Regions from separate parts of the Exiguobacterium sp. BRG2 genome, predicted to be linked through region 2. Evidence: riboswitches for the same ligand, from Rfam matches in the RefSeq annotation. Region 2 holds a riboswitch; the other holds the start of a gene.

Region 1 (7,447 bases), on a different contig from region 2:
ATCCCTGGTAATCCACAAATGCAAAACGATGGTGGCTTCGGCTTCCTTCGCCCTATCAATTATTCCCAATCCTCTGAAGATATCTATATCGCCGCTTCTCAAATCCGACGCTTCAATCTACGTAATGGTGATGTCGTCACAGGTAAAGTACGCCCACCGAAGGAAAACGAACGTTTCCAAGGGTTACTTAGTGTGGAAGCCGTCAACGGCGAAGCACCGGATACAGCGCGTAACCGTTTGTTCTTCCCGGCGCTGACACCGATCTATCCGGATCGTTTAATGCGTCTTGAGACAGAGCCGCGTCATTTATCGGTTCGTGTCATGGATATGATTGCACCAGTTGGGTTTGGACAACGCGGTTTGATCGTCGCACCACCAAAAGCAGGGAAGACGTCACTCCTCAAAGAAATCGCGAACTCGATTCAAGAGAATCATCCGGATGTCGAGCTGATCATTCTATTGATCGATGAGCGACCAGAGGAAGTAACTGACATCGAGCGTTCAGTTCCGGGAGCAGACGTCGTCAGTTCAACGTTCGACGAAACACCGGACAACCATGTGCGGATTTCTGAACTTGTCCTTGAACGGGCGATGCGACTTGTCGAACATAAAAAAGATGTCGTCATCTTGATGGATTCGATCACGCGTTTGACTCGTGCGTATAACTTAACAGTGCCGCAAAGCGGACGGACGCTTTCAGGGGGGATTGACCCAGCAGCGTTCCACAAACCAAAACGGTTCTTTGGTGCGGCGCGAAACATCGAACATGGTGGCAGTTTGACGATTCTTGCGACGGCACTCGTCGAGACGGGATCCCGCATGGATGACGTCATCTATGAGGAATTCAAAGGAACAGGAAACATGGAGCTACATCTCGATCGTAAGCTGTCGGAACGCCGAATATTCCCGGCAATCGACATTCGCAAATCAGGTACGCGGAAGGAAGAACTCTTGCTTCCGAAAGAGCAACTCGATGCGCTCTGGACGATTCGTCGGACGATGAACGAGTCGAACGAGTTCGTCGATACGTTCCTGCGTAAGATTCGCGACACGAAAAATAATGAAGAATTTTTTGCTGAACTTGAGAAAGAAAAGAAGAAGACGGTCCGACGTGCACCTGCTAAACCGCGTACCGTCAAGAAGGAAGCAACGACGGAAAAATAACTATTGCGACGCGTAAAAAAATCGTTTAGTATAGGAAGGTAACTTACTCTGGCTCAGCAAATGGACCAGGGCGGAAGGAGAGAAATCAACCATGAAACAAGGAATTCACCCTAACTACAACAAAGTAGTATTTATGGATTCAACGACTGAGTACAAATTCTTAAGCGGTTCTACTCGTTCTTCGAACGAAACGATCACTTGGGAAGATGGTAACGAGTACCCACTCATCCGTGTGGATGTGTCTTCAGACTCGCACCCATTCTATACAGGTCGTCAAAAGTTCAACGCGGCAGATGGTCGTGTCGATCGCTTCAACAAAAAATACGGCCGCAAGTAATTACTTGCCGGTTCTTAAAAAGCAGCCTGCCTCCATTACGGAAGCAGGCTGTTTTTGTATAGGCTGAATTGCGAACGGTACGTAAGGTACGTCTTTAAGACGAACGAGAAAGCAATCCCGCCGACAATCCCGATCAAGTACGGCATGGCTTCTGGATGTGCCAAGATGTAGTCGACGACTTTGTGGAACGAGATATGACGACCAACAAAGTAGCCGGCGCCCAAGAACACACTGACCCAAATCAAAGCACCTGTATACGCGTAACTCGCAAAAATGCGAAACGGCATTTTTGAAACACCTGCAAAAAAGGCAGAGAGTTGGCGAAGACCAGGTATGTAGTAACCGATGATCAAGACCGATTTGCCGTAACGACGAAATCCGGCTTCAGCGGAGAGAATGTGTTTTTCTGAGATGCGCATCTTTGGTCCGACGCGATGCAACAGGGGCATGCCGAGTTTTAAGCCCAGCACGTAGCTAATCGTCATTCCGATGCAACTGCCAGCGTAAGCGGCAAGAATCGTACCGAACAGCGGTAGATTGCCTTGATGCATCCAAAAACCGGACAGGACGAGCAAGGTCTCATCAGGAACCGGCAATCCCACGATACCACCTGCGAGAAGGACGGAAAGACCAAGGGCGCCATATTGGTGCAGAATGTCATGTAAGAGATGATGAATCGGGGACACCTTCTTTCGCGAGAATCTTCTTCTTTAGTGTACAGGAAATGGATGAAGGTTGGAATGAAAGGACAAAAATTCTAGGTAAAGAAAAAATGAATTTTGATTTCCGGAAGTCAACCCTTTTTCTCAATACCGTTTCGAGCTATACTCGTTAAAGTGACTATTTTTAGAGGACGGTGTCGGACGATGATGCATGTAATAAATCAGTACGGCTGGATCGAAGTAATTTGTGGTAGTATGTTTTCCGGGAAATCGGAAGAGTTGATTCGTCGTGTCAGACGGGCACAGTACGGCAAACTGCCCGTTCAAGTATTCAAGCCGGCAATCGACGACCGGTACCATGAAGAGCATGTCGTCTCTCACATCGGAAATTCCGTCGTGGCGATTCCAATGGCGACGAGTCGTGATCTCTATGCAGCAGTAGCGGAAGAAACACAAATTGTCGGAATTGATGAAGTTCAATTCTTTGATGATGAGATCGTTCAAGTCATCGAAGCACTTGCGCAAGACGGAAAACGCGTCATTTGTGCAGGACTCGATCAGGATTTCCGGGCAGAGCCATTTGGCAAGATGCCGGAATTACTGGCGCGCGCAGAATTTGTGACGAAACTTCAGGCGATCTGTCTCTCATGTGGCGATCCGGCTTCCCGGACACAACGTTTGATTGATGGAAAACCAGCGAACTATGATGATCCGATCATTTTAGTCGGCGCTTCAGAATCGTATGAGCCACGGTGCCGCCACTGCCATGAAGTGCCAGGAAAGCCGAAGCCGCTCCAAACGATGCAACACCAAAAAGGATAAACAAAAAAGACGAACCGATGATGGTCGTCCTTTGATGTAACAGCTGTTCGCTTCTAAGTGAAGACGAATAGCTGTTTTTTTTATCCCGTTTCCTGTGAGAAACGACTCGAGCGTTCGATGAAACGAATCGTCTCACGCACGATCAAATCCTGATCATGATCGAGGGTCGCGACGTGGTACGAGTTGAGGAGACAGTAGATTCGTTTATCATTCGTCCCGATGTGCTGGTGCAGATAATCCGAGCTCGACGGCGGAACGACGTGATCGGTCGCCGAGTAGAGAATCAATGTCGGCAGGAGAATGGATCCGAGGCGTCCTTTTGTCTCATCCATCAAGCGGACGAGTTCGAACGCACAACGGCTCGGAACGAGGTCATAAATGATTTCGAAGGCTGCTCGCTTAATGTCCGGTGCCCCTTCCGGTAAGTACTGTGGACCGTCCTCGAACGAAAGTGCTTCATAGGATGGAACGGAGAGTGCGGCATTGATCGTAATGATGCCGGCAAACGGAATGCCGTCAGCAGCGAGCGACAACGCAAGCGTCGCACCCATCGATTGACCGATGACGAAGACTTGATCGCATGTTTCTTGTAAACGTTCATAGCCGTCTTGCAGGCTTTGCTTCCAACATCGAGCAGTCGATTGTTCAAACTCGCGGACGTTCGTTCCATGTCCACGTAAGCGCGGGGCATAGACGGTAAAACCTTCGGCAGCAAATGCCTCACCGACGTCCCGGACACTCTGCGGAGTGGCGTTAAAACCATGACAGATTAGAATGCCGATCGGTCCACCTTGAAGATAAAATGCTTCAGCACCAGTCAATACAGGATAGTTCATCATTACTATTTTTCCTCCATTCATGAAAAAAACTCGTCGACGTCACTGCTTGGACGCCCACGAGTTTTTCACCGTATCATCCAAAGCCGCGCTTTGCTGGTCGGAGCACCTTACAGATTGCAGGTTGCCGTGAAGTCATAGAGCCAGGTCTCTCGTTCACTCTTGATAAATATCATATTGGAATTGTCGGATTAATCATTGAAACGATGGTAGCACGACCGAAAATGACTTGTCAAATCGTTCTTGACGAATCATGATCCGTTCAGTAAGCTAACTCATAACTTGTTCATCCATCGATATGCGCCAAATGGATTATTTTTGAAAAGTTGGTTGACTTTTAAAGGTTCGACCCGTAATGTAAAAATTAGTTTTACGACATAAGCAACAACACAACAACACACATACGAATTTCATACCGCAATACTTATCCAGAGAGGTGGAGGGACTGGCCCTACGAAACCTCGGCAACAGACTCATTATGAGCACTGTGCCAATTCCATCAGACAGATGTCTGAGAGATGAGTGGAGTGGATTCTGCCACTGTGCGGATCCAGGTCTCTTCTTGTTTCTCAAGAAGGGGCCTTTTTTGTTGAATGAAGGGGGAAAACGGAATGATTGCATTTCATCAAGTCAAAAAAACGTACGTCACGAAAGATCAGACGATTGCAGCGCTCGACGGTGTCGACCTGACGATCGAAAAAGGTGAAATCTTTGGGGTCATCGGTTTTAGCGGTGCCGGAAAAAGTTCACTGCTCCGCTGCGTCAATCTGTTAGAACGACCGACGTCAGGAACGGTGACGGTCGATGGGGAAGATTTAACGCAACTGTCTCCGAAAAAGTTACGCCAAGCAAAACAACGGATCGGGATGATCTTTCAGCACTTCAATCTGTTGAATGCGAACACGGTCTTTACGAATGTCGCGAAACCACTCGTTCTCGCAGGCGTCAAGAAAGACGAAATTCGCCGCCGGGTGACGGAGTTACTCGAATTCGTCGATCTCGCGGACAAAGCAGATCATTATCCGGATCAATTGTCGGGTGGGCAGAAACAGCGCGTTGGTATCGCCCGGGCACTAGCGACGCAACCTTCCGTCCTTTTATGTGACGAAGCGACGTCAGCACTTGATCCCCAAACGACACATCATATTCTTCAGTTATTAAAACGGATCAATGCCGAGTACGGGATCACGATTCTCTTGATCACCCACGAGATGGGCGTCATCCGGGAGATTTGCGACCGGGTCGCCGTCATTGAAGCTGGAAAGTTGATCGAGTCAGGAACGGTCTTTGATGTCTTTTCAAACCCGCAGACTGAGACAGCGAAAAATTTCGTTCGCTCCGTCATGCATGACGAGATTCCAGCGTCGATTCGTCAGTTGATCGAGTCCCGGAATGCGAATCCAATCTATAAGATTCACTTCCTTGGACATCACACCGGACAACCACTCTTATCGCAAGTCGCAAAACGCTTCGACGTCGATGTCAATATCCTGCACGGTAGCATCACGGAGTTGCAGGATACGCCGTTCGGCACATTACTCGTTGAACTGATCGGTGAGACGACAGAAGTGAAACGAGCGTTACACTACATCGATCAGGCGCAGGTAACCGTTGAGGAGGTGCTCGCTGATGCTAGTTAACTACAGTGATATCTGGACAGCATTCTTGCAGACGATGACGATGGTATCCGTTTCGCTCTTGTTCTCGACCTTGATCGGCTTACCACTCGGTATCCTGCTTGTCGTCACGCGAAAAGGAGCGTTACTTGAAAATGTTCCGTTGTTCACGTTCTTCAACAGTATCGTCAATATTTTCCGCTCGATTCCGTTCATCATCTTACTTGTTGCGATCATCCCGTTGACGCGCTTGATCGTTCAGACATCGATCGGAACAGAAGCCGCCATCGTTCCGCTCGTCTTTTATGCCGCCCCGTATATGGCACGGCTGATCGAGAGTTCCTTACTTGAAGTCGACAAAGGTGTCCTTGAGGCAGCAGAAGCGATGGGCGCGACACCGTTCCAAACGATTTTCCGCTTCCTTCTGCCGGAAGCACTCGGTTCACTAATCCTTAACTTAACGATCGCGACGGTCGGCTTGATCGGGGCGTCGGCGATGGCAGGTGCCATTGGTGGTGGTGGACTGGGTGACTTAGCAATTACGTACGGCTATCAACGGTTCGACACGAAAGTCATGATCATCACGGTCGGGATTCTCGTCATCTTAGTCCAAGGCTTACAGACGACAGGCAACATCGTCGCACGAAAAATCAGAAGACATTAATCAAGGGAGCGATTCAGCCATGAAAAAAGCAGTAGCAATTGGAGCAACACTCACGACGATTTTATTTGCCGGGTGCGCAGCATCAGGAGAAGACGAAAAGACGATCAAGCTCGGTGTCAGCGGTTCAGACACACAAGTTTGGGATTATGTCGCGAAAAAAGCAGAGAAGGAAGGCATCAAAATCGAACTCGTCAAGTTCTCCGATTATGTCCAGCCGAACATGGCACTGGCTGAGGGTGAGATCGACGCCAATGCCTTCCAGACGATTTCCTACTTCAACGCTTTCAAGAAAGAACATAACTTGAAGCTGTCGCCGATTGCGACGACTGTCATCGCACCGATGGGGATTTACTCGGATAAATACAAGGACGTCAAAGACATTCCAACTGGCGGAAAAATCGCTGTTCCGAACGAAGCGACGAACATGGGACGCGCCCTCTTGTTACTGCAAGAAGCCGGTCTGATCAAGTTACCGGACGACTTTGATGGTAACGGTTCAGTCGATAAGATCGTCGAGAATCCGAAGAAGCTGAAAATCGTTCCGATCGTCGCCGGGCAAACGCCACGCGTCTTACCGGACGTCGCGGCGTCAATCATCAACAATGGCATCGCCGTTGACGCTGGCTTCAACCCGATCAAGGACTCAATCGTTCATGAGAACGAGACAGCAAAACCATACATCAACATCATCGCAACACGAACAGAAGACAAGAACAAAAAAGAACTGAAAAAAATCGCATCGCTGTATCAACAAAAAGATGTCGCGGCCTTCATCAAAAAAGAATACAAAGGCAGTACGATCCCGACGTTCGTTCCACTGAGCGATATCGGCGAATAATTTCAAAAGGAGAGTGGACAGTATGACGACACCAGTACGCACGACATGGGTAGAGACGATTGAACAGGACATCGAACAAAAACGAGAATCGTATCTTGAGACAAGTCACCGAATTCATGCAACGCCGGAAATCGGTAACGAGGAATTCTTTGCTTCGCGACTACATGCAGAGCGTCTAACGGCGGAAGGTTTTACGGTAGAACTCGGTGTCGCGGGGCACGATACCGCGTTCTTCGCGAAGAAGTCGAGCGACCGACCAGGCGCGACGATTGCCTTTCTTGCTGAGTATGATGCGTTGCCAGGCATCGGTCACGCGTGCGGTCATAATATCATCGGCACGACGAGCGTCGCAGCGGCGATCGCGCTCAGTAAAGTGCTCGATGAAGTCGGCGGGAGTGTCGTTGTCCTTGGAACACCAGCCGAGGAAGGTGGACCGAACGGTAGTGCGAAAGGCAGTTTCGTCAAACATCAGTTACTGGAAGGGATCGATGCGGCCTTGATGGTCCAT
Region 2 (7,447 bases):
TCCTCTCGCCTGATGAATGGGGGAACGGATATGCGACGTCGATCGCCTCTTTCCTTCTCCAATTCGGTTTCGAAAAACTAGAACTACACCGCATCACGGCAACGTGTGACCCATGGAACGTCGCTTCCGAACGCGTGTTGCAAAAGGTCGGCATGACGAAGGAAGGACAGCTTCGCGAGACGGTCTATCTCGAAGACCACTGGCGCGATTCCTTGATTTACGGCATGCTCGACTGGGAATGGCAAGTGGATCACGAAGAAGATAACTAACATATGACTTCAAACGGTGTGCCGAGGTATACCGTTTTTTTATGGACAATCTCCTATTTTTTTGATTTTTATCAATTTTTAAACAAGCGCATGCTACACTATTCATAATGACAAATTTTAAGAATTGGAGTGAACCTCTTGATGAAAAAATGGACTGCTCATGTTGCTGGACTTGCCGCAACGTTAATGTTGAGCTCGGTTTTACCCGCACCCGCTTTTGCTGAATCGCCACCTGCTCAACCAACGGCAGAAACACAAACAGTCACCGAGACGATTGGAACGGCTTATTTGAAAGAGGATGCTGCGTTGCTACAAACGGCTGATTCCGCAACGGTCATCCAACAACTACCAGCAGGAACGACATTCAAGACACTTGGCACGGACGGTGACTTTACCCGTGTCAGTTGGCAAGAAGGCGCTGCTTATGTCGCAACAAACGCGTTGACGCAAACAGCACCTGTCTTTCAAAAACAAGCAACACTGACGTCGAAAGGTCCACTCTCATTAGTTGCTTCACCATTTGATTCCACCGTCGTGACGACACTTCCCGCCTATCAGCGAATCGATACATACGGCACTTTCGACACGTTCACACGTCTGAAATGGGACGAGCAATACGTCTACGTCTCTACGACACAACTCGAGCAACTTCCGAAATTAGTTGGAACGCGTTATGCCAAACGAGCAACTTCCCTTTTCGTTGAGCCGAAGACGACAAGTACAAAGACAGCCGTCACTCAAAATCAAGCATTCGAAACGTTTGGTACGACGGGTACTTTTACGCGTGTGGCGACTAAAGCGGGTTATGCCTTCGTATTGACGACTGATTTAGCAGATACGCCAACCGTGAACCATCCGGAAACAGGCGTGCGTTACATCCAACAACAGACGACAGTCTATGCTACTGCGACTACGAAAGGAAAAGTCGTACAATCGCTTCCTGTGAATACCTCGCTTCAGACGTACGGCATCGAGGGTTCGTTTACACGAATCAAACGAAACGACGATTACGCCTATGTGTTGACGGCACATCTTGGGACATTAAAGTACTATCCGAAGACCGCACGCCTCTATGTTCAGCGTGCTACACCGATCTATTCGGATGCCAAATCTTCAAGTCCTGTCTTAAAGCAACATCAAACGAATACGCTGCTGACGGTGTATGGCGCAAGCGGTGCCTATAGCCGGATCATCTTCCGTGGAGTTCATGCTTACGTCAAGACAGCTGATCTCGGTACTGGAAAAGTTTATGCATCAACCGGGACACGATACGCGAAACGCAACTTGTCCGTCTACACATCTGCGTCGACGAAGAGCAAAATCATGTATTCCGTCAAACGAGCTGACAAGCTAACGATTTACGGCACAAGCGGCAGTTACACACGCTTGAAAAAAGGAGCGGTCTACGGTTACGTCAAAACGACGGATCTCGTGACGAAAAAGCCGGATCTGTATGACGTCACTGGTCAACGCTACGTGACGGAAGACGATGTCGTCATTCGTTCGCAGGCAAAACTTTCGAGCAAAAAAATCGGCACACTAAAAAAAGGTACCTCGATTTCGATCTACGGAAAAAGCGGTTATTATACACGCGTCAAATATAAAAACACCTTTGGTTTCGTCGATTCGAGTCGCATCGGACTGAACAAGCCGACGGCAAAAGCAAAAAAAGGAACGACATTTTATGTCCACCTGGACCAGACGCCACTCTTCTCTGCTGACGTCGCTTACAGTCGCCCAGCTGCCTATTTGAAGAAAGGAACGAAACTAATTGGTCTAAAATCAATTGATGATGATTTTTGGCAAGTTCGCCTGGCAAATGGTCAAACGGGTTACGTCCTCAACCCTTATATCAGCACGAGCAAACCCGATATGAAACTGACACAAAAAGCGATCGACCGGGCGAAAATCTATACGGTCAAACAGACGACGTCGTTCTTCGCAAGTCCGACGAGCCCAAAAGGCAGTGGACTCGTTGAACAAGGCAAACGCGTTTATCCGCGTCATCGAGTCGGAAACTTCTATGTCATCCAGTCAGGCTGGACACCTGTTTATCTTCCGGTATCCGCTGTGACGATCACGTCCGATAAACGGGTCGTTAAAAAGAATAATACGCGTGGTGAAAAGCTGATCCAAGCAGCCGTCCAACATATCGGCACACCATACACATGGGGTTCGCAAGATGCCGTGAACGGTGGTTTTGACTGTTCCGGTTTGATTCACTACGCGACGAACAAGGCTGGAAAATACGGTGGTCGGACGAATGTTCGTGGCTACTGGTATGGTGCTTTCTTTACGAATCGCCGGACGAGTATCTCGAGTGGTAAACGCTCGGATATCGTCTTCTTCCAGAACACCTACACGGATGGTCCATCGCATATCGGAATCATGCTCGATAGCGAACACTTCATCCATGCAGGCGGTTCACAGCTTCAAATCAACTCGATTTACGAACCGCGTTGGCAGGAGCATTTCCTCGGATTTAAATCGATGTAAGACAAAAAAAGACGAACCCGTCGAAATCGACGGGTTCGTCTCTTCTTATCGCAATACGTTAAAATGTCATCTCGACGTATTTCGTTACTTGTCGATCCATCAAGTATAACTCGATCTGTTCACGGTAGGCTTTATAGTGATCGGATGCGATATGCGCTTCAAGTGCCTCTTCATCACGATACACTTCATACAGCATGAATTGATGCTCATCCTCGATCGATTGGTGCAAGGAATAACGTAAGCATCCTTCTTCTTTTTGTGAAGCATGATAAACCGTTTGTAAAATCGGGAAGACTTGATCCGCAAGTCCAGCTTTGATGGTAAGTACAGCATTAACGACGATTTCTCCCATGTTACATTATCCCCTTTCGTGATTACCTGTATCTGTACCCATTTTCACGAAAAGACACACGTTAAAGGAGCTAGAACATGCAAAATCAACTTTTTGAAGCACTCGAACAATTCGAACCCACGATGATCGCATTACGCCGTGATTTCCACCGCCATCCGGAACTATCCTTCCAAGAAGTCCGCACACCAGAACGGATTGCCGCCTTTTACGCAGAACAGAGCATTCCTCATCAAACAGCCGTCGGAGGTCGTGGTGTCGTCGCGACGATCGAAGGCAAACAGCCTGGTCCGACGATTGCTGTCCGCGCAGATTTTGACGCATTACCACTTCAGGAAGAGACAACGCTTGCTTTCCGGTCGATCCATCCTGGTATCATGCATGCTTGCGGGCATGATGGTCACACGGCAATGGTGATGGCCCTTGCTGCTACGCTCTATCCGATACGCGATCAATTGCAAGGAACGATTCGGATCATCCACCAGCATGGAGAAGAGGTCTTCCCCGGCGGAGCAATCCAAATGATCGAAGCCGGCGTCCTCGAAGGAGTCGATGCGATTTTCGCGACACATCTCGAAAATGATTTACCAGTTGGCACGATTGGGTTTCGGGAAGGACATACATTGTGTGCGATCGACGAATTCGAAATCATCGTCCATGGTCAAGGTGGGCATGCCCAGGCACCGCATAAAACAAAAGATGCTCTCGTCGCTGGAGCGCAACTCGTCTGTAACTTACAACATCTCGTTAGTCGACGGGTCGATCCGTTTGAGCCGGCTGTTCTCGCAATCGGTTCTTTCCATGCAGGAACAGCACCAAATATCGTTACGGGTGAGGCACGCATTGTCGGGGAAATTCGGACGTTCAACGAGACACTGCGGCATCAGCTCCGGCAAGAAGTCGATCTTGTCGCTAAAACGACGTGTGCCGGCATCGGTGCTTCGTATTCGATTGACTTCACGACTGGTTACCCGGCGCTCTGGAATCACCCGGATGAGACAAAGCTCGTTCAGGAAGCTGCTGCTTTCTTACCGGAAGCATCCGTCCGGGCACTCACACCAATGATGGCGGCGGACGACTTCGCACATTACTTAACACACGTCCCGGGTAGTTATTTCTTTACCGGCTCTGGCTATACGGACGGTCGCGTCAACTATCCGCAACACCATCCACAGTACGAGATCAATGAACAAGCGTTGTTGATCGGTGCGAAGACACTTGGAGCAACCGTTTTACGTGCCTTAAATTCTAAGGATTGACTTTATTTCTTTGTGAATGGTATCATCACAACAATGATGACGAATGACATCAACTTCATATACCCTTATCAAGAGTGGACCGAGAGATCTGGATCGATGACGTCCCAGCAACCTGCGCATAGCAAGGTGCTACGACCAGCAAAGCGAAAGCTTTGGTTGATAAAAAGCGGCGACTCCTTTTGCAACCAAGCGAAGGAGTCGTTTTCGTTTTCTCGCTGTCAGACATACAATGGGGATTTCCCACGGAGAGGAAGAGACAGATGGAAAAAGCAACATTTGCAGGTGGATGTTTTTGGTGCATGGTGACACCATTTGAAGAATTACCAGGAATCGAGGGGATCGTATCAGGTTACATGGGCGGACACGTCGACAATCCGACGTACGAGCAAGTCAAAACAGGAACGACGGGACATCTCGAAGTCGTCCAAATCACGTTTGATCCGAGCCTGTTCCCGTACGAGCGTTTACTTGAACTCTACTGGCCCCAAACGGATCCGACGGATGCAGAAGGTCAATTCCAAGATCGCGGTACGCAGTACGCGCCAGCAATCTTCTATCATACGGATGCGCAGCACGAAGCAGCGATCGCTTCCCGTGACGCTCTTGCTGCAAGCAATCGTTTCAAACAACCGATCGTGACGCGGATCGATGCCGCTTCTGAATTTTATCCGGCGGAAGAGTACCATCAAGACTTCCATAAGAAAAATCCAGAACATTATAAAAAAGATCGTGCTGCCTCTGGTCGCGATGCTTTCATCGAGCAGGAATGGAAAGATACGACGACGGTCTGATTCAAAAAAATGTATATAAAAACAGGTCAGTAAACGTTGGTTTGCTGACCTGTTTCATTGTTATGGAAAAAGTAAGTCATGAAACACGTTCTACTTGATCCTTTGCCTGTTGTTCCGGTGCCACGACTTGATACCGTTTCAAGACGAAGATGCCACACACCATGACAGCGAGACCGATGAGCTGACCAAACGATAAGTCGATTTGTGGCAAACCGAACCAACCGAACGTATCAACAGCAAGGGCAAAGCTCAACTGCGAAATCAACACGACAGAGATCGCGACGGACGGACCAAGCAATTGAATCCCGCGCATGACACAAAAGACGACACCGACACCCACGAGTCCACCGAACCAGTAGAGTGGTGACACGTTTTGAATCTGTCCGATCGTTCCACCACGAAACAGGACATACGTGATGCTTGCTCCGATGAAGCCGACGAAGAAAACCAGCGTCGTCGTTGCCCATGCGCCGAACGCGTCACTCATCCGAGCATTCAATACCGTCTGCAAACTGATTAACATTCCAGCCAATACGGCACACACAATGCCTATTATCATGTTCGTTCCTCCTTACTCATAGCTGTTACCGTTCGCTTTCTCGCGAATCCGTTCCAAATCGACGATGATGATCTTGCCACGTCGTCGAACAAGAATCTCTTCCTCACACAACTTCGTGATGATCCGGTTGAGATGACGATAACTTGTTCCAAGCCAGTCAGCGACGTCATGTAGATTCGACGTCCGCATCTCCTGATAAAACAAACTGTCACTAGCTTCGGACGCAATCGATAATAAGTAGCCTGCAAATCGCTCCTCGACCGTATAGAGTACGTGGTGCGACGCTGATTTCGAATCGGCATACCACTTCGCTGTAATTGTTCTTAGTAAAAATTGCAGAAAGACGTTCGTTGTATTGTGCTCGCGTAAAATCGTATACGGCACGCTCAACACATCGACATCGGTCACTGCTTCGACCGTATTCAGCACTTCCCGTTCGTTGATGAATTCAGCGTCACCAATCACTGTCAGTGGTGTTTTGAATCGTAAAATCCGTTGTTTTCCTTCTGACGAAGCAGCAGAAATCTTGACCTTGCCTGCGACGATGAAGTACATCCGGTCGATTGTCGCACCGGTCGTACAGAGGAGTTCTCCTTTTCGGAAGGTTTCTTCACGCAACCAAGCGCGCGTCTCTTCCGTTAAAATCGTATCCAGTCCATACTGTTGGATGACGGTTTCCATGTTCGTTCCCTCCCTTTAGGCAAGTGAGAAAATCGCAACTCCTGCAAGCATGAGACCCACACCAACCCACTGACCACGATTTCCTTGTTTTTTTAAGACACCGAACCATCCTTTTAAATCAATCAGAAAGGCACAAAAAATCTGCGCGACGAGTAACAAACACATCGCCCATGTCATGCCGAGTTTTTGGATCGCTGTCAGTTCCGTTACGACGACTAGCACGCCAATCAAACCACCGCTCGCATAAATCCACGGTAACTGACGGAATCCGCCGATTTTCCGATCTCGTACGAAGCTATAAATGACTAAACAACCCATCAGACCAACAAAGTGGACGATCAATACGGATAACCACGGTCCGACGCCTGTCGCAAGGCGCGCATTGAATATGCCTTGCAGGGCGATGAACAGACCGCTCATCAAAGCAAACACGACTCCTTGCACGTCATCTCCTCCTTTAATCTCTACACTAGAGTAGACCTTATTCGTGCCTCACTTGAAAAGGACAAATGTCCCATTTTCAAAAAAACATGAAAAAACCCGCTTTCCACAAGCGGGTTTACGGGTCATCATTGTATGTTCATGTCGCAAAACGAGCAGTCGTCCGCTTCAGCTGTTCCTCTGCTTCCTCCATCATGCGCGTAAACAACTCAGCAACCGTTGGCACATCACGAATCAAACCGGCAACCAGTCCAGCGTTGACATATCCTTTCTCTTCATCGCCTTCAAGAGCGCCTGTAATATGATACGACTCATTCGTCTGATCGAGAAAAGCAGCAGGTGTCTTGGCTGTGAGGTGTTCGACGTAAGGACCATCAAGGACACGTCGGACGAATCCAACGGAGCGCCCGATGATGCGTGTATCGGTATCTGTCGCATCCGTTAAGCGCGATTTATAAACTGGATGGACCTTCGCATCTTCCGTCGCGATCAACCGTGTTCCGAGCTGGACGCCGGCAGCACCAAGCAACAGGACAGCTGCTAGTCCACGCCCATCGCCAATCCCACCTGCTGCAAGGACCGGAATGTTGACCCGATCGACG

Evidence for each region. Region 2 has a riboswitch for S-adenosylmethionine ahead of msrA (peptide-methionine (S)-S-oxide reductase MsrA). Riboswitches for the same ligand answer to the same signal wherever they lie in the genome.
Region 1: linked by a shared signal. The riboswitch ahead of Q9R23_RS07735 (methionine ABC transporter ATP-binding protein) and the one ahead of msrA (peptide-methionine (S)-S-oxide reductase MsrA) in region 2 are both predicted to bind S-adenosylmethionine.

What each region holds. Positions count from the first base shown of each region.
Region 1 is NZ_JAUZUW010000004.1:224,783-232,229, reverse strand. It holds gene rho (transcription termination factor Rho) at 1-1,164, shown strand, start outside; gene Q9R23_RS07755 (type B 50S ribosomal protein L31) at 1,256-1,501, shown strand; gene Q9R23_RS07750 (DedA family protein) at 1,537-2,187, opposite strand; gene Q9R23_RS07745 (thymidine kinase) at 2,371-2,985, shown strand; gene Q9R23_RS07740 (alpha/beta hydrolase) at 3,066-3,824, opposite strand; SAM riboswitch class I at 3,892-3,993, opposite strand; SAM riboswitch class I at 4,243-4,346, shown strand; gene Q9R23_RS07735 (methionine ABC transporter ATP-binding protein) at 4,433-5,461, shown strand; gene Q9R23_RS07730 (methionine ABC transporter permease) at 5,451-6,101, shown strand; gene Q9R23_RS07725 (MetQ/NlpA family ABC transporter substrate-binding protein) at 6,121-6,939, shown strand; gene Q9R23_RS07720 (M20 family metallopeptidase) at 6,962-7,447, shown strand, end outside.
Region 2 is NZ_JAUZUW010000011.1:10,170-17,616, forward strand. It holds gene Q9R23_RS13195 (GNAT family N-acetyltransferase) at 1-269, shown strand, start outside; gene Q9R23_RS13200 (SH3 domain-containing protein) at 411-2,765, shown strand; gene Q9R23_RS13205 (putative quinol monooxygenase) at 2,824-3,117, opposite strand; gene Q9R23_RS13210 (M20 metallopeptidase family protein) at 3,195-4,373, shown strand; SAM riboswitch class I at 4,436-4,539, shown strand; gene msrA (peptide-methionine (S)-S-oxide reductase MsrA) at 4,634-5,164, shown strand; gene Q9R23_RS13220 (DMT family transporter) at 5,241-5,723, opposite strand; gene Q9R23_RS13225 (Crp/Fnr family transcriptional regulator) at 5,736-6,404, opposite strand; gene Q9R23_RS13230 (DMT family transporter) at 6,420-6,848, opposite strand; gene Q9R23_RS13235 (NAD(P)H-dependent flavin oxidoreductase) at 6,985-7,447, opposite strand, start outside.